Regions from separate parts of the Rhizobium sp. CC1099 genome, predicted to be linked through region 3. Evidence: predicted binding sites of a transcription regulator. Region 3 holds the regulator's gene; each other region holds the start of a gene.

Region 1 (4,210 bases), on a different replicon from region 3:
CCGTCTCGACAAAGAGCGATAATCGCACAGCTGATCGAGAAGGCCTCCTGAATGACGCCGCGGAGGCTGTCTGGGCATTGTTCATTCAGCGGGAGATCTGCGGACTCCGCAACAACTGGGACCTCGTCACACGGTATGGGATTCCCGGCGAAGTGCTTGCGAGGGTCGGGGCCATACGGCGATGAACTCATCAGGCTGGCCTCTATTCGACAGCAAAAGACATGTGCGTTCGCAGCACGCGACCGTCATTGCCGGAAAATTTACAATGTCAGAGAAGCGCGAAGACTAACCATGGGGGGCCACGCAGAACTCGGCTGCAAGAAGTCGTCAATGAAACCACGCAAAGGCGGTACTCGCCATGCCTATACCGGAAGCTTCAGCTGACGTCGCTAAGCGGCTGCCGCCGCGATGTATCGCCACGGCCGCCATTAAATGTTGCGTGCCGCGAGGATCCAGTCTGCCGCAGCAGAGATATCGTCGACCGTTGCAGTTGGCGAAGGCTTAAATCGTGTGTCGTCCCCGCGACGATACTTGCCTGTGCGGACGAGCACTGCTTTGGAAAGTCCGGCCTGCAAGGCACCCGCGACGTCCGTTTCCGCGTCGTCGCCCACCATGACGGCCTTTGCTTTCGGACAATTCATGCTGGCGAGCGCGGACAGGAAGAATTCGGGTGACGGCTTTCCCAGGATAGTGGCACGCCTCTGACTTGCGAACTCCAGCGCCGCGATGAACGCGCCCGCGTCGAGACTGAGTTTGCCGTCAACATCCTGGAACGTCCGGTTTGGCGCGAGCCCCAGGAATTCCGCGCCCGTGACCAGCTCGCGAAATGCGGCATTCAGGGTCTGGTAATCGAAAGCCTCGCCGGCGTCGCCGACAACAAGAGCTTTCTGTGGCCCTCCTGCCAGGTCGTGGAAATCCAGCGCGAGATCGGGATGAACCAATAGGTATGGCGATCGATCGTGCTTATCGAGCCACTCCCGCGCGGCTTGCGCCGGAGTGAAGAGCTCATCGCTTGTGGTGTAAAGTCCAAGTCCTGCAAGTCGCTGCAAGAGCGCCTGCTTGTTCGAGCGTGTCGTATTGCTCACGAACCGGATGAGTAGGCCGGCTTCGCGCAAGCGCGCAACAGCATCGGTAGCGCCCGGTATGACTTCCTCGCCGTCATAGATAACGCCAGCGAGATCCAGAAGTACTCCGCTGATCATGGACGGAGAATGAACGCCGAAGCATCGTGCGTCAAATTTAGGAATTCGGCGGAGATCTTATCGCGAATCCGTGGGCCGCAAGGAACCGGTCTTGTCACTCAACCCACTGACTTTCGCGCCCGACTTCCGCGTCCGCCTCGTGGCCGTCGGTGATATTTGCGGCCTATTTGCGGTGAGAGCAAACCCACAGAATGGCGAGGATCGTCGTCTGTAAGGCGCAGCGCGCTATGCTGATGCGTTTTTCACGCACGCCTGCATTACCGCTATATCGAGCTCATCAAGCGCATGGACCTTCGAAGAGTACGAGCTCTCCCGCAACATATTGCCTGGTGTAATCGCTCCGTCATGCTGGCATGAAATAAATTGCGATGCGTGGCATGATGCGGGGCACATCGGAGAGAGCTATGAATACGTCAAAGGATGATCTCGATAAACCAGACTGGCTGGAAGCCGAATTGGCCGATACGCTCGACGAGGACTACGAACTCGAGCTCTCCGAACCGGCGCTGTCGGAAGAAATCCGCAAGATCTATCGCACGTCGCATCCACCCCCGATGCCGCGTGTCGATTACTTCCGCGCCCTTCTGGCGCTGCAGGCCGAGCTGATCAAATTGCAGGACTGGGTCTCCTATCACAGGGAGAAGGTCGTCGTGATCTTCGAGGGACGCGACTCGGCCGGCAAGGGCGGCGTGATCAAGCGCATCACGCAGCGGCTCAACCCTCGCGTGGTGAGAGTGGTGGCGCTGCCGGCTCCTTCGGACCGAGAGAAAACCCAATGGTATTTCCAGCGTTACGTGCCACATCTGCCGGCCGGTGGCGAGATCGTGCTCTTCGATCGGTCCTGGTATAATCGGTCCGGCGTTGAGCGCGTCATGGGTTTTGCGACCGAAGACCAGGTGGAACAATTCTTCAACGATGTGCCCGAGTTCGAGCGCATGCTGGTGCGCTCCGGCATCCGGCTGGTCAAATACTGGTTCTCGATCACTGACGAGGAACAGCAGATGCGTTTTTTGATGCGCATCCACGATCCCCTGAAGCAATGGAAGCTGTCGCCGATGGACTTGCAATCGCGCGTGCGCTGGGAAGCCTATACCAAGGCAAAGGAAGAGACCTTCGCCCGCACGAATATCGCTGAGGCGCCCTGGTACATCGTCGAGGGCAACGACAAGAAGCGGGCCCGCCTAAACTGCATCGACCACCTGCTTAAGCAGATTCCCTACGAAGACGTGCCGCATGAGGACATCACGCTCCCAGAGCGCGTGTTTAACCCCGACTACGAACGCAAGGTCCTCCCGCCCGAGCTCTACGTGCCGCCGAAATACTGATGCCACCCCAAAAGCATCAAAGACACTGTGCGGATCGCGCAACCTTCTTAGCTGCTGGCTCGTCGTCTACTGTTCCCGCCAGGAGCATGTAATGCTGTTGGAAAAGGTTTCCGTCTACGTTGAGATGACGGATATCTTCTCGCCTTCAGCACAATCCACACGACCACGGCAGCGTTGTCGTCGCCAAGGGTTGTCACGTACATCCGGGCACAATTCTGCCTACTGCTTCGGAAAATCCGGCGGGATTACGGGCGTATTGCCAATAGGCGGCGCAGGCTTGACAAGATCTCCGTCGCCGATGGACGGCGGCTTTAGCACGCCGTTGCAATCGGACAATTTCGAGGTATCCGACCCATCCGTAGGTTCTGAATTGCCGTTCTCAAGGGCGCGCGCCCGGTTCTGCTGCTGATCTGGCGCCTGGCAGCGATCCGACTGACTGGCGAGCGGTTGGGCAACCGTCAATCCGCACAAAAGTCCGAAGGCACATGCGCCGATGCGCTTCGTGCAATTGACGACATTTTCTTGAATGGAGAGCATGAACCCTCCTTCGTTCGCTGTCGTGGAAACACTTTGGAATATCGAATGTTCCAAATGTGTTCGCGCGGCGGTCAATCGACGCGAATCGTCCGATTTTGTGCCCGATGCTTTTGTCGCGGCCAACATCGAAGCGCACATGCTGGCGTGACTGTCGAAGCAGTGCCGCCAGTCTGTCAACTCGGTTCGACCTTGCTGAACGCGGCTCCGGGATCGCTGCCAAAGCATATATTGGCGTGCCGTCACTATGAACCAAGCACTGTGTCGCTTTCATGCGCTCCCAGCGTGTCCGACAGCCGTTCGGTGACATACCGCATAAGATCGGGTGTGGCGCGATCGAAGCCGTAGACCCAGTCGGGGAAATTCAGCGACTCCTGCACGGCCCAGATGTCATCGTGCCGATCGGGCGGCAGGATGCCGGCAGGGTCCCCGACGGCCACCCATCCGATCGGCACCGTGGTCCCAGGATCGAGCCGGGTGCGCAAATGCACCGTAGCGTGGACGCGTACCTCGCTGCCGTGGCCGACCCGGGCACCATGGAAGATGGCAGCCCCGGTCGCGACGAATACCTCGTTCTCAAGCTCTGCGCCGGTCACATGCGCGTGCGGACCGATCAGGCAATGGTCACCGATCAAGCAGGAGTGTCTGGGGCGGCCGCGCACAACGGCGTTCTCCATGACGATGCAGCAGCGGCCGATGCGGATGGCGCCACCTCCTTCTCCAATGATGCGCGCGCCATTCAATATGCGTGCGCCCGGGCCAATGGTGACGTCACCGCAAATTGTTGCATCAGGCGCGACCCACGCGGCTGGGTCGATCTTGGGACGCTTGCCCTGGTGTCCAATGAGCATATGCCTTCCTCCAGATGACGTCTCGTTTTGGAAAGAGCGATCCGAACAAACCTCGTCGCCAACCTCGCAACGCTAATGTGTGAACGTCCTGACGCGCGGGGTAATGGCGGAACTGGCCCCCAATCGAGAATCCAGAATTGACGGCCACGTCCTGGATATAGTCTCCCATCGACGTCGAGCGAGAGACAGCTTCACTATTCGATTGACACCATAAGAGCCGCCGTTCAGGTTCGGCACCGATGAAACCGAGCTCTACCCCCACGTATTGAAAACCCTGAGAAGGCCAAGACATGACGAT
Region 2 (4,210 bases), 470 kb from region 3:
CCGAGCGCCACGGAAACGAGCATCGGCAGACGGAGTGCGGCAATGGCGGTGAGCGCGCAGGCGATCGTTTCCGCAATGCCGGTGGCAAAGGCGGTCGGCGCGACGACCGCCATTAGAACGGCAGGCGGAATGGATTCGATCGCCTTTCGGCGGCTTCCCTCCAAGGACAGATGCCACACGAGCACAAGACCGCTCAGGCGCGTGAGCACCGTCACGGCTGCCATGGCGATGATCGCGACAAGGGTGGAGAAATCGACTGTCATTGCGTTACCTCCACGCGCCGACTGCCGCTGGCAACTGCCGCAAGCAGACCGGCGCCGGCGCCGGCTGCGATGTACCAGACGCCTGGTACGAAATGTTGGGTCGCTACCGCGGCCGCACCGCTTGCGATAAGCACAGCGCCGGTTTCCGGTCCCTTCCAGAAGCCCATGACGAGCACGATGAAGACGGCCGGAAAGGCGAAATCCAGTCCAAGCGCCACGGGATCACCGAGGAAAGCGCCGAGCGTCGCGCCCGCAAGGCTCGAAAGCACCCAGGCGAGATAGAAGGGCGCGGCAAGCCCAGCGAACCAGGCGGGCGTGAGCCGCGCAAGACCGGCGCGGAATTCCGCCATCGCCCAGATCTCGTCTGCAAGAAACAGGCATGCGAAATAGCGCCTGCGTCCGCCAAAAGCCTGCATCTTGGTGCCGAGCGAAGCACTCATCAGCACATGGCGGATATTGACGAGCAGGGCCGCAAAACCGACGCTCGTCCACGAGGCCGGATGCGTCCAGATATCCATTGCCACGAACTGCGAACCGCCGGCAAAGACCAACGCGCTCATCAGTGCCGTCTCGACCGGGGAAAGCCCTTTCGTGACCGCGACCGCGCCGAAGACGAGGCCGATCGGTATGACGGCAGCGATGAGCGGCGAAATGGCTCTCATGCCGCCCAGGAACTCCGCCCATTTTCCATTCTCATTCACGACAGGATCTCCGATTTGATGCGGAGGTTTTAGAATGGAGATGAATGGTCGTCTTGAACGAAAGTGACTACCGCGCGCGGTATTGGCCGGGCGTCACGCCGGTGCGCGCCTTGAAATGCCGGCTGAAATGCGCCTGGTCGGCAAAACCGCATTCGAGCGCAATCTCCGCCGGCTGTCCGCCAGCCTGCAGCTTGCGCCGAGCAACGCGAATGCGGATATCAGTGAGGAAGGCGTGCGGCGTGATGTGGAATTCCTTGCGGAAGGCGCGTATCAGATGCGCACGGCTGAGGCCCGCCACGGCGGCGAGTTCTTCAAGTCCGACATCAAAGGCGTAGTTTTCCATCAGGTAGTCACGGGCGCGCTGCACGGCCGACCGCTCCTGCGTGTCGATCGGCACGATGATTGAACTGCCGTGATGCCGAAACATGGCCTCGAGCACAAGGAACATGCCCTGACTGGTCTCCAGCGCACCGGCCCCCAATTCCAGCGCGCGGTGCGCATCATAAAAAGCCTCGGCAAGCCGGGGATCGTGAAGGATCTGCTTGCCGAAGGCCGGCATGCCGCTGAAGGTGCGGCCGGTGACATCTTCCAGGATTTCGCGGAAGAGTGACGTGTCCGGGTAGATCATCCGGTAGCGATAGCCGCCCTCGACAGGCACGCCGTCATGGATTTCGCCCGGATTGATCAGATAGAGATCGCCCGGCCCCGAGCTTTCGCGCGCCCCCCGGATCGTCGCGATCTGGCTGCCGCTTTCGATAGCGCCAATGCTGAAGGTCTCGTGGGCATGTGGCGCGAACTCATGCGTCAGGAACGTCGCGCTCAGGCACTCCATGCCGCCGAAACGGCTGTCACGCCAGAATCGCGTCGTCTCCGCTCCAGACAGCGGCATGGCTTCGGTTGCCTGTTCCTGGGAGATGTTGTCCATCGGCCGGATATAGCATCTTTGGGCCGCCCATTCTTGAACAAAAGTGATCAGGCGATCTTGCGCGCGCTGACCTTGCCCATCGGATGCAGCGAATGGACGCGGAACGGCCCGCCTGTGCCTTCCTCGATCATCAACGCGATGTTGGCGACGGTGACCGGCTCAGCGAGAACAGGCTCGAAGACGTTACGCAGCGCCTGCTCGATGCGCGGCATATCGACAAGATTGACAGGACCCGTCAAAGGCATGTGGAAGCGGAACTCGTCCATCACATAGGGATTGCCCCAGCGATGCAGGTTGGCAAACTGCGCGGCTGAAAGCGCATCCGGATCGATGCGCTCGATCTCGGCTTCGGAAAGCGGTGCACGGAAGCGGTCGAAATGCTGCACGACCGCAGAAGCGAGATAGTGCATGTGTTCGCAGGGGACCGACGGCACGAGGCTGAAGTAATTGCGCAGGCGCGCGACCTCGATCCTTGGAATCCGGAACGGCTGGAAGCTGCCGGAAAAGCGCATCATATCGCGTAAAAGTTGCGTTTCCGAAACATCGGGTGCAAGATGAAACGGCGCCTTCAGCACACCATGGAAACCGTAGCGGCGCGGCACGGCAGTATGGAACGCTATATCGTGGATGCCGATGCCGCCAATGGCCGGAGGTTCGACCATCTCGCCGGAAAAGACGTTGCGGCCGAGCCAATTGGCCGCCACCTCACTGAGCGGATCGCTCGGCGTCGGCGTGAAGCAAATGGCGTAGCGCATGCAATCTCCTCCACCAAAGGAAGGGCGCGCAGACGATTCCGGCGCCGTCGATGCGCAAGCAGATAGGTGATTTGCATGACAGAATAACGAAAAGCACCAGCTTCTAATTCACGTTTAACGTGAAGCAGCCGTGATATGGCTCGAAAACGCGAAACTTTCCGGCAGGGCGAAAGGTGCGGAACGGCCGTCGGCCATATGTACGGCAGCTTCGGCAAGACGGTGGGCAAGGCCGAAGCTGACCTTGAAGCCGCCGGTCAAGGCGATGAGCTTCGGATACATCGGATGTGGACCGATCATCGGATCGCGGTCGATCGCCTTCGGACGAAGGCCGGCCCAGCGCTCGACGACCGGCGCCTCGCCAAGCACGGGGGCCATCTCGCGCGCAGCTTCGATCAGAGCGTCGAGTTGAGCATCGGTCGTATTGGGATTGTCAAAACGGTCCTCGCTGGTGCTGCCGATCGCAGCATGGCCGCCCTCATGAGCAATGATATAGAGGCCGTCGCGGAAGATGGTGGGAAAGGCGGGATCGATCTCGGCCTTCAACAGCGCCGCCTGCCCCTTGACCGGTTGGCCGAGCGGCCTTTCCAATCCGGGCGTGAACCGCTGCAGAAGTGGAAATGACTGGTGACCTGCCGCGACGATGCAGCGGCCGAAGGCGATTGTTCTCCCACCGGCGTCGGCGATCCCGCGTTCCGGTTCGAGACCGCCAACTGTAGCATTCTCGATAATGCTCACACGCTTTGCCTGCCTCAGAAAGGCGACAAGAGCGGCGACCAGCGTGCGGGGTGCGACGCGGGCAGCGAGCGTGTCGTACACGAAGCCGCTCGCACCAGCGGCAGGGTCGATCCAGCCTGCAACCGGCGGAGCATCTGCGACATGCCAATGGAAGCTGCGGCCGTGCCAATGCCAATGTGTTTCGGCATCGGCGGAATGGGTAAGCGCGATCTTGCGCAGATGCGGCTTCGGCAGCGGGATGATGCGGCCGGAGCGGCGGTAGCCGGTGGAAAGGCCGGTGGCAGCTTCGATCGCAGCGATCTCGGCTTCGAGGGAAACCAGCGCATCGAACTGGAACTGCTTCTTGGCATTCCATTTGTCCGGCAAATGCGGCATCAGCGCCCCGAGCAGCCCGCCGCTCGCACCCTGCCCCAATTCACCGGCATCGACGAGGAGCGTGTCGATGCCAAGCCGCTCGGCATGAACCGCCGCCCACAGCCCCATGATGCCGCCGCCGGCAATCAGCAGGCTGACGGACGATTGACCGGAGGAGATGGCCGCACTATCGGCTTTAGGCATGACAGAGATTGATCCCGATCAGATTGGCAGCACGAGCCAGCCGCTCGAATGGCGCGACGGCGATATGCCCTATTCGCAGGCTTTTGGCGACCATTTTTATTGCCAGACGGACGGGCGGCTCGAATGCGGCCACGTCTTTCTGGCGGGCAATGGCCTGCCGGAACGGTGGACCGGCAAGGACAATTTCCGCATTGGAGAGTTGGGGTTCGGCACCGGGCTGAACTTCGCGGAAACATGGCGGCAATGGAAAGCGCATCGCCAAAGGGACCAACA
Region 3 (4,210 bases):
CGAAATGCGCCTCCCTGCCCCGCGGCGGCCATCCCGCCGCGGAGCAAATGATCGTGGCGAAGCCGCGCCGCTTTCGCACCACTTGCGGCATCCTTTGAACAATCAGGCAGTTTCCGCGTTCATTTGAAGCGCAAAGGAGCTCTTGATGTCATACGGATCGCTGAGTGCTTTTGGTGACACCTGGTGCCGGTACAGCCCGGACACCGAGACCCTCGAGGCCGCTCATGACCTGGTGGACCAATACCTCGTGTTCGCCGAGGAAGCGCAAGTGGGAAATGACATCATCGACGAGATCGAGCTGCCCGTCCCGAAGCCTGTCCTGATCAAGTCGTTTGGCCTCGTCATCGCTGCCGAGCACCGTCCGCAGATAAGAACTCTGCTGATCAAGGCCGCCATGACGCTTGCCCAGTACCGCGACGACGTCGGACCACGGATGCGGTTAAAGCCTACGACACCGCACGGCAGGCCGCGGGCGGCCCGATCGCGGGAATTCGAGCGCCGTCTCGAAAAGAAGCTTGTGGCGGTCGCTGCAGAACGGATCAACCTCGGCGCGTTCTATCGCCGCGCCTTTATCGAGGCCATGCATTGACGCCAGGTGCGGTCGCACCTTGCCTTGCCCGCGACGTTCAGATCGCCGCCTGCATCAGGTAGAGGGATCGTTCCGGAGGAAGCTGTGCAACCATTTTCATCATGATCTTGGGATCGACATGGGGAACGGATCGCAGTTGGCCGTCCCGGTAGATGATCGTCAAGACGCGCGTCTCTTCGTCATAATCGAGTTCAGCGATCGTTTTCGTGTACACCAGGAACCGCATGCCGTTTACACCTCGCTGGTCAATGGAACATCACCAAGGTGATGGTGCCGACCATGACCCACCCGGAAACGATAATCAGGGACATTCTCAACAACGCCGTCTTGATCGTCATGGAATACTCCAAATCGCTTCAACCAAACTAGCTGTACTTTGGGACGAGTGTGGCCTATCGGGCCGAACCCTCATCCCGGCGGGATTATATGTCTGACGCCCTTAGGCGAGTATGGGAGCCGAAGGCGGACTGGAATCACCTCCAGCGCGACTAAGCACACCCTAATATAGGCAGTCGCGTGAAATCGACGTGACACACGTATTGCGCGAACAGCTGTATCGCGCGTCTCAATCTGTGCGCACAGCGACGGGGATAGGATAGGAACCTGATCCGGATCAGAAGTCGCCGAGTGCGTAGCCGGCGCCACGCACCGTCCGGATCACCTTATCGGCCTTGCCGAAACTGATGCCCTTCCGGAGACGCCCGATGTGTACGTCGACAGCGCGCTCATCGACACTGGCATCGTTACCCCACAGCGATGCCCTCAATTCCGATCGGGAGTGGACGCGGCCGGGGGACTTCATCAGAAACTCGAGCAGCCTGAACTCGGTGGGGCCGAGCTTGACTTCCTTCTTCTGCCTGTGAACCCGGCGGGCGTTCTTATCGAGCGTCAGATCCCCGACCTTCAGCGTGCTCTCCAGCAGCGCTGGATTGAGACGCCGCAGGAGGTTCCGCAAGCGGATGAGGAGTTCCACGGGGGAGACTGCCTTTATGAGGCAGTCGTCGGCTCCGGCGGAGAGGACGGCCAACCGGTCCTGCTCGAGGGCCGAGTCCAGCAGCACCACGATCGGAAGGCGGGCGGTCGCTCCAGTTGTCCGGAACTGGCGGCATGTCGAGATTGCCATCGAGCCAGGAGCCGGCGCACCGAATATCACCGCATCAGGCAGCCGCAACGCCACGAGCTCGACCAGCGACGCATGCGGGTGAAGACAGTTCACCGAATACCCTTCTGTCTCCAGAGCATGCTTCAGTGTCGCGAGCAGATCTTCGTCCTGCTCAACAACAAGTACCCGCACCGACATCTTCTCCGGCCTCCCTGCTATGCTTCCATCGAATATCCTGCGCCGCGGACGGTGCGGATGACGTCCTGCATGTTGGAGAAGTTCAGCGCCTTGCGCAGGCGACCGACATGAACGTCCACGGTGCGCTCGTCGACATAAATGTCGTGGCCCCAGACACCGTCCAGAAGCTGCGAACGCGAGAAGACGCGGCCGGGCGACGACATCAGGAATTCCAGTAGACGGAATTCGGTCGGGCCGAGACGGACTTCGCGGCTCTTGCGGTGAACACGATGCGTTTCGCGGTCGAGTTCGATATCGCCGCATTTCAGCACCGTGGAGAGCACCTCGGGCTTGGCGCGGCGCAGCATCGCCTTGACGCGGGCAACGAGTTCGGGCGTGGAGAACGGCTTGACCACGTAGTCGTCGGCGCCGGTGGAAAGGCCGCGCACACGCTCGCTTTCCTCGCCGCGCGCCGTCAGCATGATGATCGGCAGACGCTCCGTTTCCGGGCGCATGCGCAGGCGGCGGCAAAGCTCTATGCCCGACACGCCCGGCAGCATCCAATCGAGGATCAGAATATCCGGCGTGCGCTCCTGAAGCCTGATTTCGGCCTCGTCGCCGCGCAGAATGGTGTCGACCTCGAAACCTTCGGCCTCAAGGTTATAGCGAAGAAGCACGCTCAGTGCCTCTTCGTCTTCAACGACTGCAACTCTCGGGATCATTCGGTTCTGTCTCCTGAGGGCCGGTTCGGAATTGTCATTCCGTGACCGCGCCGACGGTGTTGGCAGTATCGTCCTTCGGACGTTCGCCTTCCGGCTGTGCGCCGGTCGCCATGTAATAGATCGTTTCGGCAATGTTAGTGGCGTGATCGCCGATGCGCTCGATGTTCTTCGCACAGAAGAGAAGATGCGTGCAGCTGGTGATGTTGCGCGGATCTTCCATCATGTAGGTCAACAGCTCGCGGAACAGCGAGGTGTACATCGCGTCGATTTCCTCGTCGCGCTCGCGGATCGACTTCGCCTTGTCGGCTGAACGCGAGGCATAGACGTCGAGTACTTCCTTGAGCTGGACCAGCGCCAGTTCGGAAAGATGCTCGAGACCGCGGGCGAGCTTGCGCGGAACGCCGGTGCTCTGCACGGCGATGACACGCTTGGCGGTGTTCTTGCCGAGATCGCCGACGCGCTCGAGATCGGCCGCGATGCGGATCGAGCCCATGATCTCGCGAAGGTCCGAGGCCACCGGCTGGCGGCGGGCAATCGTGACGATCGCCTTGTCGCCGATCTCGCGCTCGGCGTGATCCATGACGACATCGTCGGAGATGACCTTCTGGGCCAAGCCAGCGTCACCGTTAACCAGCGCGCGGACGGCGTCCGACACCATCTGCTCGGCAAGCCCGCCCATTTCCGAGATGCGGCGGGACAAATACTTCAGATCCTCGTCATAGGCAGAAAAGATATGGGTCGATGCCATTGGGATTGTCCTTGAATAGCCTGAACGCCGCAGCTCAGCCGAAGCGGCCCATGATGTAATCCTGGGTGCGCGGGTCGTCCGGATTGGTGAACATCTTGTCGGTGTCATTCTCCTCGACGAGATTGCCGAGGTGGAACATGGCGGTGCGCTGCGAAACGCGGGCTGCCTGCTGCATCGAGTGCGTCACGATGACAATACTGTAGTTCTCGCGAAGCTCGTGGATCAACTCCTCGACCTTGGCGGTCGCGATCGGATCGAGCGCCGAGCACGGTTCGTCCATCAGGATGACTTCCGGGCTGACGGCAACGGCGCGCGCAATGCACAAGCGCTGCTGCTGGCCGCCCGACAGACCGGTGCCGGATTCCTGCAGGCGGTCCTTGACTTCGTTCCAGAGGCCGGCCTTATGGAGGCTGCTTTCGACGATCTGATCAAGGTCGGCCTTCGACCTCGCAATTCCATGGATGCGCGGTCCGTAAGAAACGTTCTCGTAGATAGACTTCGGGAACGGGTTCGGCTTCTGGAAGACCATGCCGACGCGGGCGCGGAGTTCCACGACGTCGATGTCCGGATCGTAGATATCCGCGTCGTCCAGCTTGATTTCGCCCGTGACGCGGCAATTGTCGATCGTGTCGTTCATGCGGTTCAAGCAACGCAGGAACGTGGACTTGCCGCAGCCCGATGGGCCGATGAGGGCGGTAACAGTGTTTTCGCGGACGTTCAGGTTCACGTCGAAAAGCGCACGCTTCTCGCCGTAGTAGACAGACACCGTCTTGCCGACCATCTTATAGGCGCTCGTATTCAGTTTCTGCTCCAGAGCCTTCTCAACTGCTGTTTCAGTCAACATGTTCATAATCCTTACTCCGTTACCAGCG
Region 4 (4,210 bases), 1.6 Mb from region 3:
GCCCCAGGTCTTCGAACGGCAGAAACAATGCTGACCGGGCACCGGCAACCACGCGAACCTCGCCGGTCACCGCCTGCCGCCAGACTTTCTCGCGCATGCGCGGCGCGAGATCGGAATGCCATTCGGCCGGCTTTGCGCCGAACCGGTCCTGGAAGCGCTCTAGGAAACTTGCGGTGAGCGCGATTTCCGGCAGGAGGATCAGCACCTGCTTGCCGCGGCGAAGCGTGTCGGCGATCGCCTCGAAATAGACCTCGGTCTTGCCAGATCCCGTCACGCCATCGATCAGCGAAACGGCAAATTCACCTTTTGTGACTTCGCTCAAAATCTCTTCGGCGGCATCCTTCTGCGGCCCCTGCAGCCGCGACAAGGCAAAGTCCGGATCGGGTTTTGCCACGACCGGAGGCGGAGGCAGGAAAACTGTCTCGAAAACCCCTTGGCTGATGAGGCCATCGACAACGCTCGTGGAAACACCGGCGGCATGTGCAAGTCCGGTCCGTGTCCACGAGATACCGTCCGATGCCGTATCGAGCACTCGGGCACGCGCAGGCGTCATCCGCTCCGGCTCGCCGCCGACGAAGCGCAATCCTTCCACCATCGGCTCCGGTTCGAAGGCATTCGGTGCACGAAGCGCCATGCGGGCAACAAGACCGGGCGGCGACAGCGTGTACGCAGCCACCCAGTCGATGAACTCCCGCATTTCCTTGGAAAGCGGCGGGCAATCGAAGACATGCGTGATCGGTCTAAGCTTCTTCGGATCGACGCCATCTTCACCGCCGTCCCAGACAACGCCGATCACCTGTCTGGGGCCGAGCGGCACCTGCACGACCGAACCAGGCTCGACCGCCATGCCATCCGGCACGGAATAGGAATAGGGTTTCGGTGCAGGCATGGGCACGAGAACCGGAACCGTGCGGGTTCCGGCTGGTGCCTCGAGTAACGCGCCAAAGAGATCGGACGAATCTGTGCTCATCGGGCGTGACCATGCCCGCTATAAAGTAAAAAGAAAACCTGCCAGAACATCGCCTGCTCGTCCTCATCGATGACGCCGCTCAACCGCATCCCCTCGATTCCATGTGAGCCGTCCTGCCGCACGCCGCATCACTCCTCGGCCGCGGCGGCAAGAAGCTCTCCGGCACAATCGGCCTGGCAGCGCCAAGTGCGGAAGCAATCGCGCGGTCGAGATCGACGGTATCCTCCCCTATGCACCAATGATGCCAAAACAGCCGCCAGATTGCTTCCGTCCTCGTCGAGCATCGGTGCCGTGACCGCCAGACATGGCGTGCGCAGGGGCGACGATCGGTCGGCCCTCAATCCATGAAAGAAGCGCCAGCCATCGATAGCGCGCCGGAGCGTGCCTTTTCCCGCGCCGTTTTCGCCGACGAAAAGATTGATGCCCGAAAGATCCATGCGGATCGATCGCAGCGACCTTTCGTTCTGGGCAAACATCGAGCGGAGCAGCATGCCTCGCTTTAACCTATCCGCTCAACGAAATGAATGGACCGCCACTATCTCCGGCGCGGGCGGCTGCATAAGCGGCAGGAACCGTGCATCGCTGTCCGCACGCAGATCATGTAGCGTGTGTTTTTCAAGCGCCTTGGTCACTTGGTTTATGTCGCCGTCCAGATGCCCCACCGGAACGAGATTGCCGATGATGAAATCAAAACGATCGCCGCGCTTGTTGAGAAGTTCGTGAAACACCGTCATGTCGCGCAGTTCGGTCGACCACTTTGCAAACCAGTAGAAAAGACCGGAGTTGCGCGCGGTCATGTGCACTGGCAAGATCGGCAGATTGTATTTGCGGGCAAGGCCGACCGCAGAGTTTTTCCACGGCCTTTCATTCAGCCGGCCGTTCGCCCAATAGGCGATGCGGCCCGAGGGAAACAATACAGTTGCCTTTCCTTGCTTCACGGCGTGGTTCGTAAGCTGCAGCGTCTCACGGGTCTTGAGTTTGGTCTTGTATTCGTCCCGCCATTCCACAGGGATCACCATTTCCGCAAAGCGCGGATTGACGCGCACCGCGTCCCGGTTGGCAAAGAACATCATGTCCGGGCGGCGGTTCTTCAGGAGGTCGAAAACTGCAACACCATCGGCAATGCCGGTCGGATGATTGCTGACGAGTATGAAGCCGCCGGAAGCAGGGATACGCTCGGCATTTCTAACCGCGATGTCCAGCGTCAGCAGGTTGCTCATATATTCGAAGCACTGAAAGCCCGGCATGTTCGCTACGTCGTTGGCGAACTGAAGCGCCTTGTTATAGCGCAAAAGCGCATAGAGAAAGGGCCGCATCACCGGCCAAAGCGGGTTTCGGACGATGCGCTGGCCGCGCTCGGCGATCAGAGTATCAACGATGTGTCCGGGGTTGCCGTGGGAAACCAGAGCGATCGCTTCCGCGAGCTGTCCGAAAGCCGTCGTGGATTGGCGCCGTGCCATGCAAAGTCCTGTTTCGTTCGGAACAGCTATCGCAACCTATTATGATGGAAGCATGACAAGAGCTTGGCCGATATTAGCAATTCCCTAACGGTCCCTCCTTCAAACTTGGCAAAGGCAAGAACAAAATCAAGGCCCGCGCCAGTGAACGAACTTTTGATTATCGCCGACCCGCGCCTGATGGCGGAACGCAGCGCCTGGCTTGAAAATCTCGAGCGCGAGCGGCGCTTTTCCGAACACACGCTCGACGCCTACGAGCGTGATAGCCGCCAGTTCCTCACCTTCCTGACCGGCCATATCGGCGGCCCGGCGACGTTGAAGGACATTGAATCTCTTCGCCCGGCCGATTTCCGCGGCTTCCTGGCTGCCCGCCGGAAAGAAGGTTCCGGGGCGCGATCGCTTGGCCGCAATCTCGCCGGTCTTCGGTCGCTGCTGCGATATCTGGAAAAAAAAGGTTTGGTGAACGCCGCCGGAGCAGGAGCCGTTCGCTCACCGAAACAGCCGAAATCGCTGCCGAAACCACTCTCCGACAAGCAGGCGATCAATGTCGCCAGCGACGAGGCACAGCTTAACGAGGAACCATGGATCGCTGCGCGCGACGCCGCCGTTTTCACGCTCCTCTATGGCTGCGGTCTGCGCATTGCCGAGGCACTTGACCTGACTGCGGACAGCTTGCATGCAGGCGCCACGACACTGCGCATCACCGGCAAGGGCAACAAGACGCGCCTGGTTCCGCTGCTGCCCGTTGTTTTTGAAGCCGTTGAGAAATACCGCTCTCTCTGCCCGTACCATCTGGAGAAAGGAGAACCGCTCTTCCGCGGCGCTCGCGGCGGCAAGCTCCAGGCTGGGATCATCCAGCGCACGATGCAGCGGATGCGCAGCGCCTTCGGATTGCCGGAAACGGCAACACCGCATGCGCTGCGGCATTCTTTTGCAACCCATCTGCTGGCTGGCGGCGGCGATCTGAGGACGATCCAGGAACTGCTCGGTCACGCAAGCCTGTCCACGACCCAGGTCTATACCGGCGTCGATTCATCGCGTTTGCTGGAAGTTTACGATCGTGCCCATCCGAGGGCGTAATCTTTTGTTAACGCATTCTCTTAAGGCAATATGCGCATGCGAGGCGTAGAGCATGAGTTCTCATACATTGTGACCGGAACATCATCATGACGATCACCGTCGGCCACCGTAGTCTGCGCGTTGCGACACCGGGCAATATGTTGCTCGGGCTGATTGCAGCCTTCCATATGCTGCTTGCCGCCGCGCTTCTCGCCGTGCTCCTTGCGGTGTCTTCGGCGCAGGCTGCCGACGATACCTGCACCGGCAAGAACCTGATGACCGAGCTTCAGCAGAACGATCCTGCCCGCTATGCAGAGGTCGTCAAGGAAGCGGATGCGACGCCGAACGGCAAAGGCATTTTCTGGAAGATCGAAAAGCCCGGCCTGAAGACCTCGTGGCTGCTTGGCAGCATGCATGTTACTGATCCGCGCGTGCTGAACCTGCCGCTCTACGCCCAGGCCGCTCGTGATGGCGCCGATACGATCGTCATCGAATCCGATGAGATCCTGAGCGAAAAAAAGGCGGCCGCCGCTCTCCTCACCCGGCCGGATCTCACCATGTTCACCGATGGGACGACGATCGAAAAACTCCTGTCGCGCGAGGATTACGCCCGACTCGGTGCGGGCCTCCAGCGACGCGGCATTCCGCTCTCCGCCGTTTCGCGCATGCGCCCCTGGATGATTGCGAGCGCCGTCGCGCTCCCCGCCTGCGAGATTTCCCGCAA

Evidence for each region. The regulator PhoB, encoded in region 3, activates phosphate uptake and scavenging genes when phosphate is short. The targets are predictions, from matches to a motif close to TGTCATNNANCTGTCAT.
Region 1: a site for PhoB is predicted at 1,533-1,549, ahead of ppk2 (polyphosphate kinase 2). Genes of this name have one in related genera too.
Region 2: a site for PhoB is predicted at 2,720-2,736, ahead of QA644_RS12840 (DUF1045 domain-containing protein). Genes of this name have one in related genera too.
Region 4: a site for PhoB is predicted at 2,472-2,488, ahead of QA644_RS17920 (1-acyl-sn-glycerol-3-phosphate acyltransferase). Genes of this name have one in related genera too.

What each region holds. Positions count from the first base shown of each region.
Region 1 covers NZ_CP121642.1:1,250,201-1,254,410, reverse strand. Annotated here, with positions in the region: gene QA644_RS27170 (DUF6665 family protein) at 1-185, shown strand, start outside; gene QA644_RS27165 (TIGR01458 family HAD-type hydrolase) at 429-1,202, opposite strand; gene ppk2 (polyphosphate kinase 2) at 1,607-2,527, shown strand; gene QA644_RS27155 (hypothetical protein) at 2,747-3,064, opposite strand; gene QA644_RS27150 (gamma carbonic anhydrase family protein) at 3,307-3,912, opposite strand; gene QA644_RS27145 (SDR family oxidoreductase) at 4,203-4,210, shown strand, end outside.
Region 2 covers NZ_CP121641.1:2,501,056-2,505,265, forward strand. Annotated here, with positions in the region: gene QA644_RS12825 (AzlD domain-containing protein) at 1-263, opposite strand, end outside; gene QA644_RS12830 (AzlC family ABC transporter permease) at 260-925, opposite strand; gene QA644_RS12835 (AraC family transcriptional regulator) at 1,032-1,889, opposite strand; gene QA644_RS12840 (DUF1045 domain-containing protein) at 1,937-2,644, opposite strand; gene QA644_RS12845 (FAD-binding oxidoreductase) at 2,759-3,937, opposite strand; gene mnmD (tRNA (5-methylaminomethyl-2-thiouridine)(34)-methyltransferase MnmD) at 3,936-4,210, shown strand, end outside.
Region 3 covers NZ_CP121641.1:2,030,164-2,034,373, forward strand. Annotated here, with positions in the region: gene QA644_RS10405 (hypothetical protein) at 1-98, shown strand, start outside; gene QA644_RS10410 (hypothetical protein) at 146-589, shown strand; gene QA644_RS10415 (hypothetical protein) at 627-815, opposite strand; gene QA644_RS10420 (winged helix-turn-helix domain-containing protein) at 1,203-1,889, opposite strand; gene phoB (phosphate regulon transcriptional regulator PhoB) at 1,907-2,590, opposite strand; gene phoU (phosphate signaling complex protein PhoU) at 2,625-3,338, opposite strand; gene pstB (phosphate ABC transporter ATP-binding protein PstB) at 3,373-4,188, opposite strand; gene pstA (phosphate ABC transporter permease PstA) at 4,202-4,210, opposite strand, start outside.
Region 4 covers NZ_CP121641.1:3,586,691-3,590,900, forward strand. Annotated here, with positions in the region: gene QA644_RS17910 (primosomal protein N') at 1-970, opposite strand, end outside; partial or broken gene QA644_RS17915 (hypothetical protein) at 1,128-1,461, opposite strand; gene QA644_RS17920 (1-acyl-sn-glycerol-3-phosphate acyltransferase) at 1,483-2,430, opposite strand; gene QA644_RS17925 (tyrosine recombinase XerC) at 2,572-3,507, shown strand; gene QA644_RS17930 (TraB/GumN family protein) at 3,594-4,210, shown strand, end outside.